One region of the Streptomyces sp. NPDC050617 genome, then DNA from elsewhere that is predicted to be linked to it. Evidence: riboswitches for the same ligand, from Rfam matches in the RefSeq annotation. Region 1 holds a riboswitch; the other holds the start of a gene.
The links. A riboswitch is a leader RNA that binds a small molecule or an ion and turns the genes downstream of it on or off. The one in region 1 is predicted to bind S-adenosylmethionine.
Positions count from the first base shown of each region.

Region 2: linked by a shared signal. The riboswitch ahead of thrC (threonine synthase) and the one ahead of AB0I49_RS32270 (aminotransferase class V-fold PLP-dependent enzyme) in region 1 are both predicted to bind S-adenosylmethionine.

Region 1 is NZ_JBFAIS010000032.1:46,090-53,399, reverse strand. Features, by position in the region: gene AB0I49_RS32280 (cytochrome bc complex cytochrome b subunit) at 1-1,548, shown strand, start outside; gene trpD (anthranilate phosphoribosyltransferase) at 1,683-2,747, shown strand; SAM riboswitch class IV at 2,854-2,971, shown strand; gene AB0I49_RS32270 (aminotransferase class V-fold PLP-dependent enzyme) at 3,195-4,613, shown strand; gene AB0I49_RS32265 (Lrp/AsnC ligand binding domain-containing protein) at 4,667-4,948, opposite strand; gene AB0I49_RS32260 (rhomboid family intramembrane serine protease) at 4,987-5,733, opposite strand; gene AB0I49_RS32255 (hypothetical protein) at 5,894-6,133, shown strand; gene AB0I49_RS32250 (NYN domain-containing protein) at 6,151-7,310, shown strand, end outside.
Region 2 is NZ_JBFAIS010000005.1:160,778-168,087, reverse strand. Features, by position in the region: gene groL (chaperonin GroEL) at 1-14, opposite strand, end outside; gene AB0I49_RS09340 (cold-shock protein) at 450-653, opposite strand; gene AB0I49_RS09335 (MoaD/ThiS family protein) at 1,109-1,387, opposite strand; gene thrC (threonine synthase) at 1,432-2,724, opposite strand; SAM riboswitch class I at 2,742-2,884, opposite strand; gene AB0I49_RS09325 (glucosyl-3-phosphoglycerate synthase) at 3,086-4,039, shown strand; gene AB0I49_RS09320 (trehalose-6-phosphate synthase) at 4,253-5,704, shown strand; gene AB0I49_RS09315 (cytochrome c oxidase assembly protein) at 5,870-6,832, shown strand; gene otsB (trehalose-phosphatase) at 6,843-7,310, opposite strand, start outside.

The sequences.
Region 1 (7,310 bases):
ATCTACAGCCTGGCCAAGGCCAACATGCGCAAGATCTTCCCGGACCACTGGTCCTTCATGCTGGGCGAGGTCTGCCTCTACAGCTTCATCATCATCATCCTCACGGGTGTGTATCTGACGCTGTTCTTCCACCCGAGCATGCAGGAAGTCACGTACCACGGCTCGTACGTGCCCATGCAGGGCATGCACATGTCCGACGCCTTCCAGTCGACGATGCACATCAGCTTCGATGTGCGCGGCGGTCTGCTGATCCGGCAGATCCACCACTGGGGCGCGCTGATCTTCCTCGCGGCGATGTTCGTGCACATGATGCGCGTCTTCTTCACGGGCGCGTTCCGCAAGCCGCGCGAGATCAACTGGCTCTTCGGCTTCCTGCTGTTCGTGCTGGGCATGTTCACCGGCTTCACCGGCTACTCCCTGCCGGACGACCTGCTCTCCGGCACCGGCGTCCGGTTCATGGAGGGCGCGATCCTGTCCGTGCCGATCATCGGCACGTACATCTCGATGTTCCTGTTCGGCGGCGAGTTCCCCGGCTCGGACTTCGTGCCGCGGTTCTTCTCGATCCACGTCCTGCTGCTGCCGGGCATCATGCTCGGCCTGCTGGTGGCGCACCTGATCCTGGTCTTCTACCACAAGCACACGCAGTTCCCCGGCCCCGGCCGGACGAACAAGAACGTGGTCGGCATGCCGCTGCTGCCGGTCTACATGGCCAAGGCCGGAGGCTTCTTCTTCCTGGTCTTCGGTGTGATCGCGGCCGTCGCCGCCATCGCGACGATCAACCCGATCTGGGCGATCGGCCCCTACCGGCCGGACCAGGTGTCCACGGGCGCCCAGCCCGACTGGTACATGGGCTTCTCCGAGGGCCTGATCCGAGTGATGCCTGGCTGGGAGATCAACCTCTGGGGCCACACCCTGGTCCTGGGCGTGCTCATCCCGCTGATCATCTTCCCGCTCGTGCTGGTGTCCATCGCGGTGTACCCGTTCATCGAGTCCTGGGTCACCGGGGACAAGCGGGAGCACCACCTGCTGGACCGCCCGCGCAACGCCCCGACGCGCACCGCGTTCGGCGCCGCCTGGATCAGCTGGTACTTCGTGCTGCTCGTCGGCGGTGGAAACGACCTCTGGGCCACCCACTTCCACCTCTCGATCAACGCGATCACCTGGTTCGTCCGCGTCGGCTTCTTCGTGGTGCCGGTGCTGGTCTTCATCGCCACGCGCCGGATCTGCCTCGGGCTCCAGCGGCGCGACCGCGACAAGGTGCTGCACGGACGCGAGTCCGGCATCATCAAGCGGCTGCCGCACGGCGAGTTCGTCGAGGTCCACGAGCCGCTCTCGCAGGAGCAGCTGCACACCCTCACGGCGCACGACCAGCCCAAGCCGCTGGAGATCGGCTCCGAGGTCGACGAGAACGGCGTGGAGCGCAAGGTCGGCCGGACCACCAAGCTCCGGGCGAAGCTCTCCAAGGGCTTCTACGGAGAGGGGACCCAGATCCCCAAGGCCACCGCCGAGGAGTACGAGGAGATCACCAGCGGCCACGGCCACCACTGATCCCACGCCCGAGAGCGTCATCCGCTGACCGCCACAGCGAGAGCCCCGTCCAGCGCATGGACGGGGCTCTTCGCTGTCCGTACGTCTCGATAGTCTGGTCCGGCGAATCCAGACGACCACCAGGAGCGTGGACCATGAACGTTGCGACCCCGGCAGGCGGCGACAGCGCGACGGCCCGTACCTGGCCGGGCATCCTGGACGCGCTCCTGGACCACCGCGACCTCGGCGCCGACGACACCGCCTGGGCCATGGACCGCATCATGCGCGGCGAGGCCACCGACGCCCAGATCGCCGGTTTCGCGGTCGCGCTGCGCGCCAAGGGCGAGACCGTCGCCGAGATCTCCGGGCTCGTACGGGCCATGTACGACCACGCCAACCTCATCGAGGTGCCCGGCCCCAGCATCGACATCGTCGGCACCGGCGGCGACGGGGCCAAGACCGTCAACATCTCCACCATGTCCTCGATCGTGGTGGCCGGCACGGGGGCGAAGGTCGTCAAGCACGGCAACCGCGCCGCGTCGTCCGCCAGCGGCGCCTCCGACGTGCTGGAGAAGCTCGGCGTCAACCTGGACCTCCACCCGCGGCAGGTGGTGCGGGTCGCCGAGGAGGCGGGCATCACCTTCTGCTTCGCGGTGAAGTTCCACCCCTCGCTGCGCCATGTGGCCGCCGCCCGGCGGGAGCTGGGCATCCGGACGACGTTCAACGTGCTGGGCCCGCTGACCAACCCCGCGCGGGTCAAGGCCCAGGCCACCGGCGTCGCCGACGCCCGGATGGCGCCGATCCTCGCCGGGGTCCTCGCCGAGCGCGGCTCCAGCGCGCTGGTCTTCCGCGGCGACGACGGGCTGGACGAGCTGACCACGACCGCGACCTCGCGGGTGTGGATCGTGCGGGACGGGCGGGTCCGCGAGGAGGCGTTCGACCCGCGGGACGTCGGCATCGACCTGGTGCCGGTCTCGGCGCTGCGCGGCGCCGACGCCTCGTACAACGCGGACGTCGCCCGCCGGCTGCTGGCGGGGGAGACCGGGCCCGTACGGGACGCGGTGCTGCTCAACTCGGCGGCGGCGCTGGTGGCGCTGGAGCCGACGGACGAGCCGCTCGCCGCGCAGATCTCCGCGGGGATCGCGCGGGCCGCGGACGCCGTCGACTCGGGGGCGGCGCGGGACGCGTTGCAGCGGTGGGTCGTGGCGAGCAACGCCTGACGCCGATGGCGCGGGGCGCGGTGTGGTGCTTCGTGTGACGCAGGGCGCAGTCCACAGTGCGGACCGCGCCTTGCGCATCGAAGATCGTGTGGCAAGATGCTGCACAGGTCATGAGTGACAGCGACATAGGCCCCGGCCCGCTGTCCGGCAACCCTCCGTCCGTGGCGGGGTGCCCCGGGTGAAGACCAGGTCGTGGACAGCAAGGTCCTCGGCAAGCGCGGGCCCCTCGTCCAGGGGTCCTGGTCTTGAGGGAGCAGTCTCGTGAGCAAGCGAATGCGATAGGGCCGACGGCCCCTTTTCTGACGTCCCCTGAGGGTTCCTCAGGTCTTCTCAGATCTCTTCATGCCTCCGTATGCCGCGCGAGCCGCGCGTCGAGGCGTTCCGCACGCGTCCCCGAACCCGTGCGCCTTCGAAGACATTCCGCCTGCACCGCCGGGAGAGTTCAGCATGTCCGCACACGCCACCGCCGCCGTCACCGCCACCCCTTCGGAAGCCGTTGCCGCGGCGGCCGCCCAGCCGCTGCCGGTGCTCGGCCGGGACGTCAGCGTCCCGCTGGTCACCGGCGGCGAGGTCGTCTACGCGGCGCTCGACTACGCCGCCAGCGCCCCCGCCCTCCAGCGGGTCTGGGACGACGTGGCCGCGTACGCCCCCTACTACGGCAGCGTGCACCGCGGCGCGGGGTACCTCTCGCAGCTCTCCACCGACCTCTTCGAGAACAGCCGCGCCGACGTCGCGGAGTTCCTCGGCTGCCGCGCCGACGACCAGGTGATCTTCACCCGCTCCACCACCGACTCGCTCAACCTGCTGGCCGCGGCCCTCCCGCGCGGCACGCGCGTCTTCGTCTTCGAGACCGAGCACCACGCCTCGCTGCTGCCGTGGGAGCGGCGCGCGGCCTCCGCCTCCTCTGATGTCACCGTCAGCTACCTCGACGCGCCGCGCACCCCGGCGCAGGCCGTCGAGACGCTGGAGAAGGCGCTCGCCGACCGGGAGCCGTACGGGCCCGCGCTGGTCTGTGTGACGGGCGCGTCCAATGTGACGGGCGAGGTGTGGCCCGTACGGGAGCTGGCGGCCGCCGCCCACGCGCACGGCGCGCGGATCGTCCTCGACGCCGCGCAGCTCGCGCCGCACCACCCGGTGGACGTGGCGGCCTCGGACGTGGACTGGGTGGCGTTCTCCGGCCACAAGCTGTACGCGCCGTTCGGCTCGGGCGTGCTCGCCGGGCGCCGGGACTGGCTGCTGGCGGCGGAGCCGTACCTCGCGGGCGGCGGCGCGAGCCGCAGGGTCGAGCGGCGCGCGGACGGCGGCGTGGACGTCGAGTGGCACGAGACCGAGGCCCGGCACGAGGCCGGTTCGCCCAACGTGATCGGCGTCTACGCGATCGCCGCCGCCTGCAAGGCGCTGACCGAGGCCGGTTTCGACGCGCTCGTCGAGCGCGAGCAGCGGCTCCTGGCGCGGGTCCGCGAGGGGCTCGCCGCGATCCCCGAGGTGAAGGTGCTCTCGCTCTTCGGCGACGACGCCCCCCGGGTCGGCGTCCTCTCCTTCGTGGTGGAGGGCTGGAACAGCTCGCACTTCGCGGCGGCGCTCTCCGCCGAGTACGGCATCGGGGTGCGCGACGGCCTGTTCTGCGCGCACCCGCTGGTGCGGACGCTGCTGGGCGCGGAGAGCGACGAGGTCGGAGAGTGCGGCGCGCCCGAGGCCGCGCCAGGCGAGCGCTCACTGAACGCCATCCGCGTCAGCTTCGGCGCGGGCACCCCCGACGAGCACATCGACCGCTTCGTGGCGGCCGTACGCGAACTGGTCGCCTCCGGTGCCAAGTGGTCCTACCGGACCGAGGGCGGCCGCTGCGTGCCGGTGTCGGCGGCCTGAGGGGACGCCGGGCGCCGCCCGCGCGGGCCAGGATGCTCCCCGTCGGCCGGGCGCTACGCGTCCAGGCCGATCGCGAAGGCCGCCTCCAGGTCGTGCTGCGAGTACGTGCGGAAGGCGATGTGGGTCTCGGTGGAGGCCACGCCCGGGACCTTGCTGATGCGGCCGGGGATGACGTCCGCGAGGTCGTCGTGGCGGGCGACGCGGACCATCGCGATCAGGTCGTGGGCGCCGGTGACCGAATAGACCTCGCTGACGCCCTCCAGGGCGGCGATCTTCTCGGCGATCTCGGGGATCTGGTCCACGCTCGTCTTGATGAGCACGATCGACGTGATCAAAGGCTGGCTCCTCCTCGCGGGTCCGGGGGCCCGTGGCGTCAGCCGCTGGTGTCGGGGTCCCCGGGTGGGCGCGCCCCCTCGCTGGGCGGGGCCGCGCCTTTCACTCTAGCCGGACGCCGGTAGCGGGCCCACGCGTAGAGGAAGCCGAGCGCGAACCCCACCAGGTGCGCGAGATAGGCGACGCCCGGCTGGGAGCCCGCGGCGCCGGCGGCCAGCCACTGGAGCACGAACCAGAAGATGAGCACGGCCCAGGCGGGGAAGCGCAGCGGCAGGAAGAAGAGGAACGGAAAGAGACTCGTGACCCGCGCCGTGGGGAAGAGGCAGAGAAACGCGCCGAGCACCCCGGAGATCGCTCCGGACGCCCCGACCAGGGCCTGGGTGGAATCGGCGTGCGCGGTGGCGTAGCCGAGCAGCGCGAGATAGCCGGTCGCGACGTAGAAGACGGCGAAGTGCAGCCGGCCCATACGCTCCTCCGTCATCGCGCCGAAGACGAAGAGGAAGAGCATGTTGCCCAGCAGGTGCAGCCAGTTTCCGTGCACGAACAGCGCGGTGAGCGGGGTGAGCGGCTCCAGCGGGGCGCCGCGCCACAGATCGGCGGGGACGATGCCCCAGCGTTCGAAGTACGCCGTCTGAGCGGCGATCAGGTCGGCGTCCGCGCCGTACGAGCGGTTGAAGCCGGAGGCCGGGCCGATCAGGAAGATCAGGCAGCTCAGGCCGATGAGGGCGTAGGTCACCACGGGCCCCGCCGGGGTGCCGGACCTGCCGTCCGCCGCCTTCCTGATCATGCACGGATCATCTCGTACCGGGCGGAACCTGTACGGACCGCCTCGCCGGGGCGGCCGGGCGGCGCCAGGCCGTAGGGTTACGGAAAGCACTCCCGCAGTTCGACGGCGCACCGCGGTCCGTGAGAACAACCCGCGAGCAGACATGAGGACGGACGACACGATGGGCGTTCCCCAGCCGACAGCCGAGACTCGGTGGCGCTGCACCCTGTGCGGCAACCTCACCCGCTTCGACGTGACCCGTTCCACCAAGGCCGTCGACTACGTCCACCTCGACCTGGCCGGAGAGCCGACGGTCGAGGAGCACGAGGTCGTCAGTGAGACCATCGAGTCCGTGCGCTGCCGCTGGTGCAACGCGGTCGACCAGATCGAGCTGGTCGGCCGGCCAGGTGCGAGCGCCTGAGAACGGAGCGATGAGCGGTGGCCCAGCACACAGGCGACGAGGGCGCGGCCGGTGACGCCGACGGCGCCTTTGAGGTGCTCGACCGCCCCCTGCCGGAGGCGGTGCGGCGCCGGGTCGTGGCGCTCGTCGCGGACGCCTTCGGCGGGCTGACCGTCTCCGAACTCCCGCCGCAGCTGCGGCAGTACGCCCGGTTCACGCCGAACCGCCGGGCCAAGTTCGCGGGCAACGCGATGGCCGCGGCGATCGAGGCCGATGCCGTCTTCCGGCAGCGGATCGCGGCCCGGCTGCGCGAGGGTCAGCCGGAGCTGACCGAGGCGCTGGACAACGGGGCGCCGCCCGCCGCCGCCGACCCCGTGGACGTGGCCGCGGTGGCCTATGTGGTGCGGCCCGTGGGCTGGGCCAAGCTCGTCGCGGCGGCCGGCGAGGAGGCGCAGCGCGCCAACGCCGAGCGGGCGGGCGAGGAGGCGCAGCGGGAGCTGCGGCGGCTGCGCGAGGAACTGGCCGAGGCGCGCGGGGCGGCCCGCGCCGAGGTGGACCGGGTCCGCCAGGAGCTGGACGCGGCCCGCAAGGAGGCCGACGGCTATCAGCGCAAGCTGCGCAGCGCGGTGAGCGACGTGCGGCGCGGCGAGGCGTCGGCGCGGAAGGCCGAGGCGGCCCTGGAGGCGCTGCGGGCGTCGGCGGCGGCCGAGAAGACGGCGGCGGACAGCGAGGCGCGGCGGCTCAAGGCGCGGCTCGCCGAGGCCGAGTCGGCGCTGGAGGCGAGCCGGCGGGCGACCCGCGAGGGCCGCAGCGTCGAGGACATGCGGCTGCGGCTGCTGCTGGACACCGTGCTGGACGCCGCGCAGGGCCTGCGGCGCGAACTGGCGCTGCCGCCCGCGTCGGTGCACCCGGCGGACACGGTGGAGGCCGTGGAGCCGGGGAAGATGACGCCGAAGGACATCGCGACGCGCGCGCTCTCCGAGATGGATCCGGCGCTGCTCGACCAGTTGCTGGCGCTGCCCCAGGCGCATCTGGTGGTGGACGGCTACAACGTCACCAAGACCGGCTATCCGACGATGCCGCTGGACAAGCAGCGGCTGCGGCTGCTGGGCGGGCTGGCGGTGCTGGCGGCGCAGACGGGCGCGGAGATGACCTGCGTCTTCGACGGCGCCGAGCTGGTCGCCCCGGTGCTGCTCGC
Region 2 (7,310 bases), on a different contig from region 1:
ATGATCTTGGCCATGTGAAGTGGTCCTCCCGGACAGAAGGGGGTCCCCCCGGCTCCCTGAGAGCTTGGGGGAGGCTTTCTCCGGATCACGCTGGCGCCCGCGACGGACGGCCTGCAGCCCTTGTGGTTCCTTGCCCCACCAGGGTGCGGACCTCACCGGCCCGATCCAAGTTCTGTCACTCTCACTGGGAGAGTGCTAAGCCCAATGATTAGCACTCGCCCCCCTTGAGTGCAAGCGGCTTCGCATTACCCGGAGGCGCGATCGGGAGGCCGCCGGGGGCGCGCCCGGACCCCGGCCGGGGCACGGCCCGGACCCCGACCGGGACCCCGACCGGGACGCCGTCCGGACCCCGACCGGGGCGCGGCCCGGTTTCCGGGCGCACGAAGGGCCCGTACCCCGGAAGGTACGGGCCCCGCGTGTGAGTGAGCCGGTGGTCGATCGCGCCGAGATCAGACGGCGAGCTTGACCATGTCCGCCTGCGGCCCCTTCTGGCCCTGCGAGATCTCGAACTCGACTCGCTGACCCTCCTCGAGGGTGCGGTAGCCGTCCATCTGAATCGCGCTGTAGTGGACGAATACATCCGCACCACCGTCGACCGCGATGAAGCCGTACCCCTTCTCCGCGTTGAACCATTTGACGGTGCCCTGAGCCATGCCTAACTCCCCTATTACTGGCCCTTGCGCAGGACCGCACTTCGCGGACCCTGGGTCAGACCTCACCCCCTGACAGGTGGGGGTGTGCGCCGGAACGCGTCGACCGCGGCTGAATGTATCTGCACGGATGCCGTCTGCAACAGGTCAATCGGACGAGAATTCCGGCGGTGGCCGACGGGCGCTTTGCGGAGGATTCCCAGCAATCCGGGGCAAGTCGGTCCGGGCATAACGCAACCAAACCGACAATTCGCACACAGTCTTTGCACGTAACTTGACGGGTTCTCATATGCGTTCGGCACTGACGCCGGAGGGGGATCGTCCTCAACTGTATCGCCATTCAACAGACGGAATCGCCCCGTCCGTTTCCGGCCGGGGCGATTCGGGGACGATGCGGGAGTAAAGCGGGGGCGATGCGGGAAGAGTGGCGGGAAGGGCGCGAGAAGCCGCGGGCGACCTCAGCAGCCGCCGGCGACCGCCGGGATGATCGAAATGCCCGCGCCGTCCGGCGTCGGCGCCTGGAGGCCGCCCTCGAAGCGCGCGTCGTCGTCGTTGACGTAGACGTTCACGAAGCGGCGCAGCTTGCCGGCGTCGTCGAGCACGCGCGCGGCGATGCCCGGGTGGTTCCGCTCCAGGGAGTCGATGACCTCGGCGACGGTCGCACCCTCCGCCGGCACCTCGGCCCGGCCGTCGGTGTACGTACGGAGAATGGTAGGAATACGGACGTTTACGCTCATGACGGTTCCCTTCGGTGGTGGACGGAGTGGGCCTGGGGGCGCGGTCAGCCGGCCAGTCCCGCGGCGCGGAACGCGTCCAGGCTGGGGCGGATCGTCGCCGTGGGCCCGGTGGTCGGCGCCACCGCGTCCAGCGTCTTGAGGCCGTCGCCGGTGTTCAGGACGACCGTGGTCAGGGCCGGGTCGAGCAGCCCGTTCTCGATCAGCTTCTTGGTGACGCCGACCGTCACGCCGCCCGCGGTCTCCGCGAAGACGCCCTCCGTACGGGCCAGCAGCTTGATCGCGTCCACCACCTGCGCGTCGTTGACGTCCTCGACCGCGCCGCCGGTGCGCCGGGCGATGTCGAGCACGTACGGGCCGTCCGCCGGGTTGCCGATGGCGAGCGACTTGGCGATGGTGTTCGGCTTCTGCGGCCGTACGACGTCGTGGCCCGCCTTGAAGGCCGTCGAGACCGGCGAGCACCCCTCGGCCTGGGCGCCGAAGATCTTGTACGGGCGGTCCTCGACCAGCCCGAGCCGGATCAGCTCCTTGAGCCCCTTGTCGATCTTCGTGAGCTGGGAGCCGGACGCGATCGGGATGACGATCTGGTCCGGGAGCCGCCAGCCGAGCTGCTCGCAGATCTCGTACGCGAGCGTCTTGGAGCCCTCGCCGTAGTACGGGCGCAGGTTGACGTTGACGAAGCCCCAGCCCTCGCCCGCCGGGTCGCCGATGAGCTCGGAGCAGAACCGGTTGACGTCGTCGTAGTTGCCCTCGATGCCGACGAGCTCGCCGCCGTAGACCGCGGCCATGACGACCTTGCCCTGCTCCAGGTCGTGCGGGATGAACACGCAGGACCTGAAGCCGGAACGGGCCGCCGCCGCGCCGACCGCGCCCGCGAGGTTGCCGGTCGAGGAGCAGGACAGGGTGGTGAAGCCGAAGGCGCGGGCGGCCTCGACGGCGATGGCGACGACGCGGTCCTTGAAGGAGTGCGTCGGGTTGCCGGAGTCGTCCTTGACGTACAGGCCGCCGGTGACGCCCAACTCGCGGGCGAGGCGGTCGGCCTTGACGAGCTTGGTGAAGCCGGGGTTCAGATTCGGCTTGCCGGCCACGTCGGCCGGGACCGGCAGCAGCGGCGCGTACCGCCAGATGTTGTCGGGGCCGGCCTCGATCCGCCGGCGCAGGGCCTCCGGGTCGCCCGTCGGCAGCTCGTACGCGACCTCAAGAGGCCCGAAACAGACCTCGCAGGCGAAAATCGGGCCGAGGGCGGAACGCTCGCCGCACTCGCGGCAGGAGAGCGCCACGGCGGGACCGAGGTCGACGGGGGTGGCGGAAGCGGTGGTTTCTGCGGCTTGCACAGCCATGGAGGCGAGGCCCTTTCTCCTCATCTTCCCCGCGGCGCATCTCGCCGCGAGCCGGAATTGGCACCTTCCCCACCGGGAGCCTCGCGAATAGTTCGACGAGACCGGCGGGAGGGTTGCCGGGGCTTCAACGGGCCGTTCCCTCTGCCCCTCTGGATGAGCGGTATGGCGCTGGGCGGGGCCCAGGCATTTGTCACGCGACCCCGACATGCGACGGGCGTCCGCGTTGTTCAAGACTGTAACCGAAGCCACGGACGGTTGAGATAGTCGTCCGAACCGCGAGATGGATCACATGCGGACCGTATAGGGACCGCATACAGCTCGCATACGGATCGCATACGGATCGCAGAAGGAGACTTTCGACGTGCTGGAAGAGGTCGAGCACTGGCTGAAGCAGCGCTCTTGGTCCGCCGCCGACCGCCCGCTCGACCAGCTCCTCGCCGCGAAGTGCGCCGCCGGTGCGCGCGGCACGGTGAGCGTGGTGCTGCCCGCCCTCGACGAGGAGGCGACGGTCGGCGCGATCGTCGCCACGATCCGCCGGGAGCTGATGGGCGGACCCGTGCCGCTGGTGGACGAGCTGGTGGTGCTGGACTCCGGTTCCACGGACCGGACGGCCGCCGTCGCGGCGGCGGCCGGGGCGCGGGTCGTGCACCGGGACGCGGTGCTGCCGCGGCTGCCCGCGCTGCCCGGCAAGGGCGAGGTGCTGTGGCGGTCGCTGCTGGCGACCAGCGGCGAGATCGTCTGCTTCGTCGACGCCGACCTGCGGGAGTTCTCCGCCGAGTTCGTCTCGGGCATCGTCGGGCCGCTGCTGACCGATCCGGACGTGCACTTCGTGAAGGCGATGTACGACCGCCCGCTCGGCGACGCCGCGGGGCAGGGCGGCCGGGTCACGGAGCTGGTGGCCCGCCCGCTGCTCAATCTGCACTGGCCGCAGCTGGCGGGGTTCGTGCAGCCGCTCGGCGGCGAGTACGCGGCGCGGCGCTCGCTGCTGGAACGGCTGCCGTTCCCCGTCGGCTACGGAGTGGAGCTCGGCCTCCTCGTCGACGCGCTGCACACCGTCGGCCTGGACGCGCTCGCCCAGGTCGACGTGGGGGTGCGCCTCCATCGGCACCAGGACGGCCAGGCCCTCGGGCGGATGGCCGCGGCCATCTACCGCACCGCCCAACTGCGCCTGGCGCGCGGTCATTTGGTGCGCCCGGTACTGACCCAGTTCGACCGGGGCGAGCAGGGCTTCGTGGCACGGACCCACGCGGTGGACACGGAGGAACGACCGCCGATGACCGAAATACCGGAGTACGTGAAACGCCGAGCAGCGTAGAACCCGGCACTCCAGCCCGCCCGGCGGCGCTTGAGGACCGGCACCCCAGCCCGTCCGGCGATTGAGGACCGGCATTCCAGCCCGTCCGGCGCTTGAGGACCGGCATTTCAGCCCGTCCGGCGATTGAGGACCGGGGTCCGGGGCGGAGCCCCGGTACTGGCCCGGATGGTGTGCGCGCGTTTGAGCGCTGGCGGCAGCGGCTAGGCTCGCGACATGGCCTACCAGCACGGCGCCCAGGTCCTCGTCGCGTCCAACCGCGGCCCGGTCTCCTACGTGCGGAGCGACGACGGGTCGCTCACCGCCAAGCGCGGCGGCGGCGGCCTGGTCTCAGGGCTGTCGGCCATCGGACCGGAGGCGGACGCCGTCTGGGTGTGCGCGGCGCTCGGGGACGGCGACCGGGAGGCCGTACGGCGCTCCCAGGGCGGCCATCTGCCGGCGGACGACTCCGGTGGACAGCGCGTCCGGATGCTGGACATCGCGCCCGACGTCTTCGCCGCCGCGTACAACGGCATCGCGAATTCCGTGCTGTGGTTCGTCCACCACCTGCTGTACGAGACGCCGCTGGAGCCCGTGTTCGACGCGGACTTCCGGGAGCAGTGGGGCGCGTACGAGGCGTACAACGCGGCCTTCGCGGACGCGCTGGCCGCCGAGGCGGCGAGCGGCGCGGCCGTGCTGGTGCAGGACTACCACCTCACGCTGGTCCCCGGCATGCTCCGGGAGCGCCGCCCCGACCTGCGGATCGGCCACTTCTCGCACACGCCGTGGGCGCCGCCGGACTACTACCGGCTGCTGCCCGACGATGTCGCGGCGCAGGTGCTGCGCGGGGTGCTGGGCGCGGACCGGGCGGCGTTCTTGACGCGGCGCTGGGCGGACGCGTTCATCGCCTGCTGCCGGGACGTGCTCGGCGCGAGCGCCGCCGACGACGGCGGTTCCGTCACCTTCGAGGGCCGTACGACGCGCATCGGCGTGCACGGGCTCGGGGCCGACGCCGACTTCCTGCGCGAGCGCTCGCACCGGCCCGACGTCGAGGAGCGGATGGCGGCCCTGCGCGAGCAGATCGGGGGCTCGGGCCGCAAGACCGTCGTCCGCGTGGACCGCACCGAGTTGTCCAAGAACATCGTGCGCGGCCTGCTCGCCTACCGGCTGCTGCTGGAGCGGCGCCCCGAGTGGCACGGCGAGGTCGTGCACATCGCCTTCGCCTACCCCTCGCGGCAGGACCTGGCCGTGTACCGGGACTACACGGCGCGCGTCGAGTCCGTCGCCGAGGAGATCAACGCGGAGTTCGGGCGCGAGGGCTGGCAGCCGGTCGCGCTGCACGTCAAGGACGATTTCGCGCGCTCCCTGGCGGCGTACCGGCTGGCGGACGTCGCCCTCGTCAACCCCATCCGGGACGGCATGAACCTCGTCGCGAAGGAGGTCCCGGTGGTCTCCGACGAGGGGTGCGCGCTGGTGCTGTCGCGGGAGGCCGGGGCGTACGAGGAGCTGGGCCAGGACGCGATCACCGTCAATCCGTACGACGTCGAGGCCACGGCCCGCGCGCTGCACGAGGGGCTGGTGATGGCCCGCGACGAGCGGGCCGAGCGCACGAAGCGGCTGGCCGCGGCGGCCACCGCGCTGCCGCCCGCGCAGTGGTTCATGGCCCAGCTGCGGGCGCTGGACGACTGACCGCGGGCCGGAGGCGGGGGCCGGGCGCAGGATCGTATACACACGGGTCTACCGTGGTTCGGCGTGACAGCGACAGCGATTTTCGGGGCTTCCGTACCCTTGGCGGCCTTTGGGCCCCATGGGGTCACCACCGCATCGGGGCTGCCCGAGCCGACGGTCGGGCGCATGTTCGCGAGCTGGCAGCTCGATCCGTACGCGCTCGTGCTGGTCCTCGTGCTCGGCGGGCTCTACGCGTGGGGCGTGGTGCGGGTGGTGCGGCGCGGCGAGCGGTGGTCAGTGGGGCGCAGCGCGTCGTTCTGCCTGATCGGGCTCGGCGCGATCGTGGTGGCGACCATGTCGGGGCTGGCCGTCTACGACCATGTGCTGTTCTGGCCCGCCGCCGTGCAGAACATCGTGCTCGACCTGATCGGCCCGCTCGGCATCGCGCTGGGCGACCCGCTGTCGCTGGCGGCGCGGGCGCTGCCGCGGGAGGGCCGCGCGGCGCGCCGGCTCCAGGGGGCGATCAGCGGCCGCATGCTGCGGGTGCTGACGTTCCCGATGGTCAGCACGCTGCTGGTGTTCGCCTCCGAGATGCTGATCTACTTCACGCCGTATTTCGAGGCGGCGCTGCGCAACGACGCGCTGCACGAGCTGATGTATCTGCAACTGCTGGTGGTCGGCACGCTGTTCGTCCTGCCGATGCTCACCCGCCAGGACCTGCTGCCGTCCTGGTGCGGCCACCCGGTCCGGGCGGCGTTCATCTTCGTGGACGGGATCGTGGACGCGCTGCCCGGCCTCGTCGTGATGACCAGCGGCACGCTGGTGGCGGGCGGCTGGTACGCGGCCCAGGACCGGCCGTGGGGCCCGAGCCTGGAGCGGGACCAGTTCATCGGCGGCGGGGCGATGATGACGATCGCGGAGCTGGTCGGGCTGCCGTTCATCATCGCGGTGTTCGTGGAGTGGGTACGGGCCGAACGGCTCAAGACCGCCGAACTGGACGCGCGCCTGGACCGGGAGCTGGAGCACCGCCCCGGCCCGGCCCCCGCCTCCCCCATCCCCGCGAGCGTCCCCGAGCCGCAGCTGACCCGCCCGTGGTGGGAGACGGACCAGGGCATCGTCGGCGAGCGCTACCGGAGCGGCGGCGCGTAGCCGGAGCGCTTCACGCGTCCGGGAGGCGGCGGTCCGGCAGGCGGTCCGCGATGGCCTCCAGCAGCTCCACGACGCCGCCCGGCCCGTCCGCCACCAGGTCGGCGCGGTCGGTCAGCTCGGTGACCTCGGCGCTGCCGCTGCACACCAGGACGCCGCGCAGCCCCTCGGCCCGCAGCTTCTCGACGGCGGCGAAGGCGGCGAGGTCGCCGAGGTCGTCGCCCGCGTACAGGACCGTGCTCGCGCCGGACCCCCGTACGTACTCGGCGAGGGCCACCCCCTTGTCCATGCCCGGCGGGCGCAGCTCCAGGACGAGGCGGCCCGGCTCCACGATCAGGCCGTGGCGTTCGGCGAGCTCGTGCAGCGGGCCGCGCAGCAGCTCGAAGGCGGCCTGCGGGTCGGCGGCGCGGCGGGTGTGGACGGCGATGGCCCGGCCCTTGCGCTCGATCCAGGTGCCCTGCCAGGCGCCGGAGGCATCGAG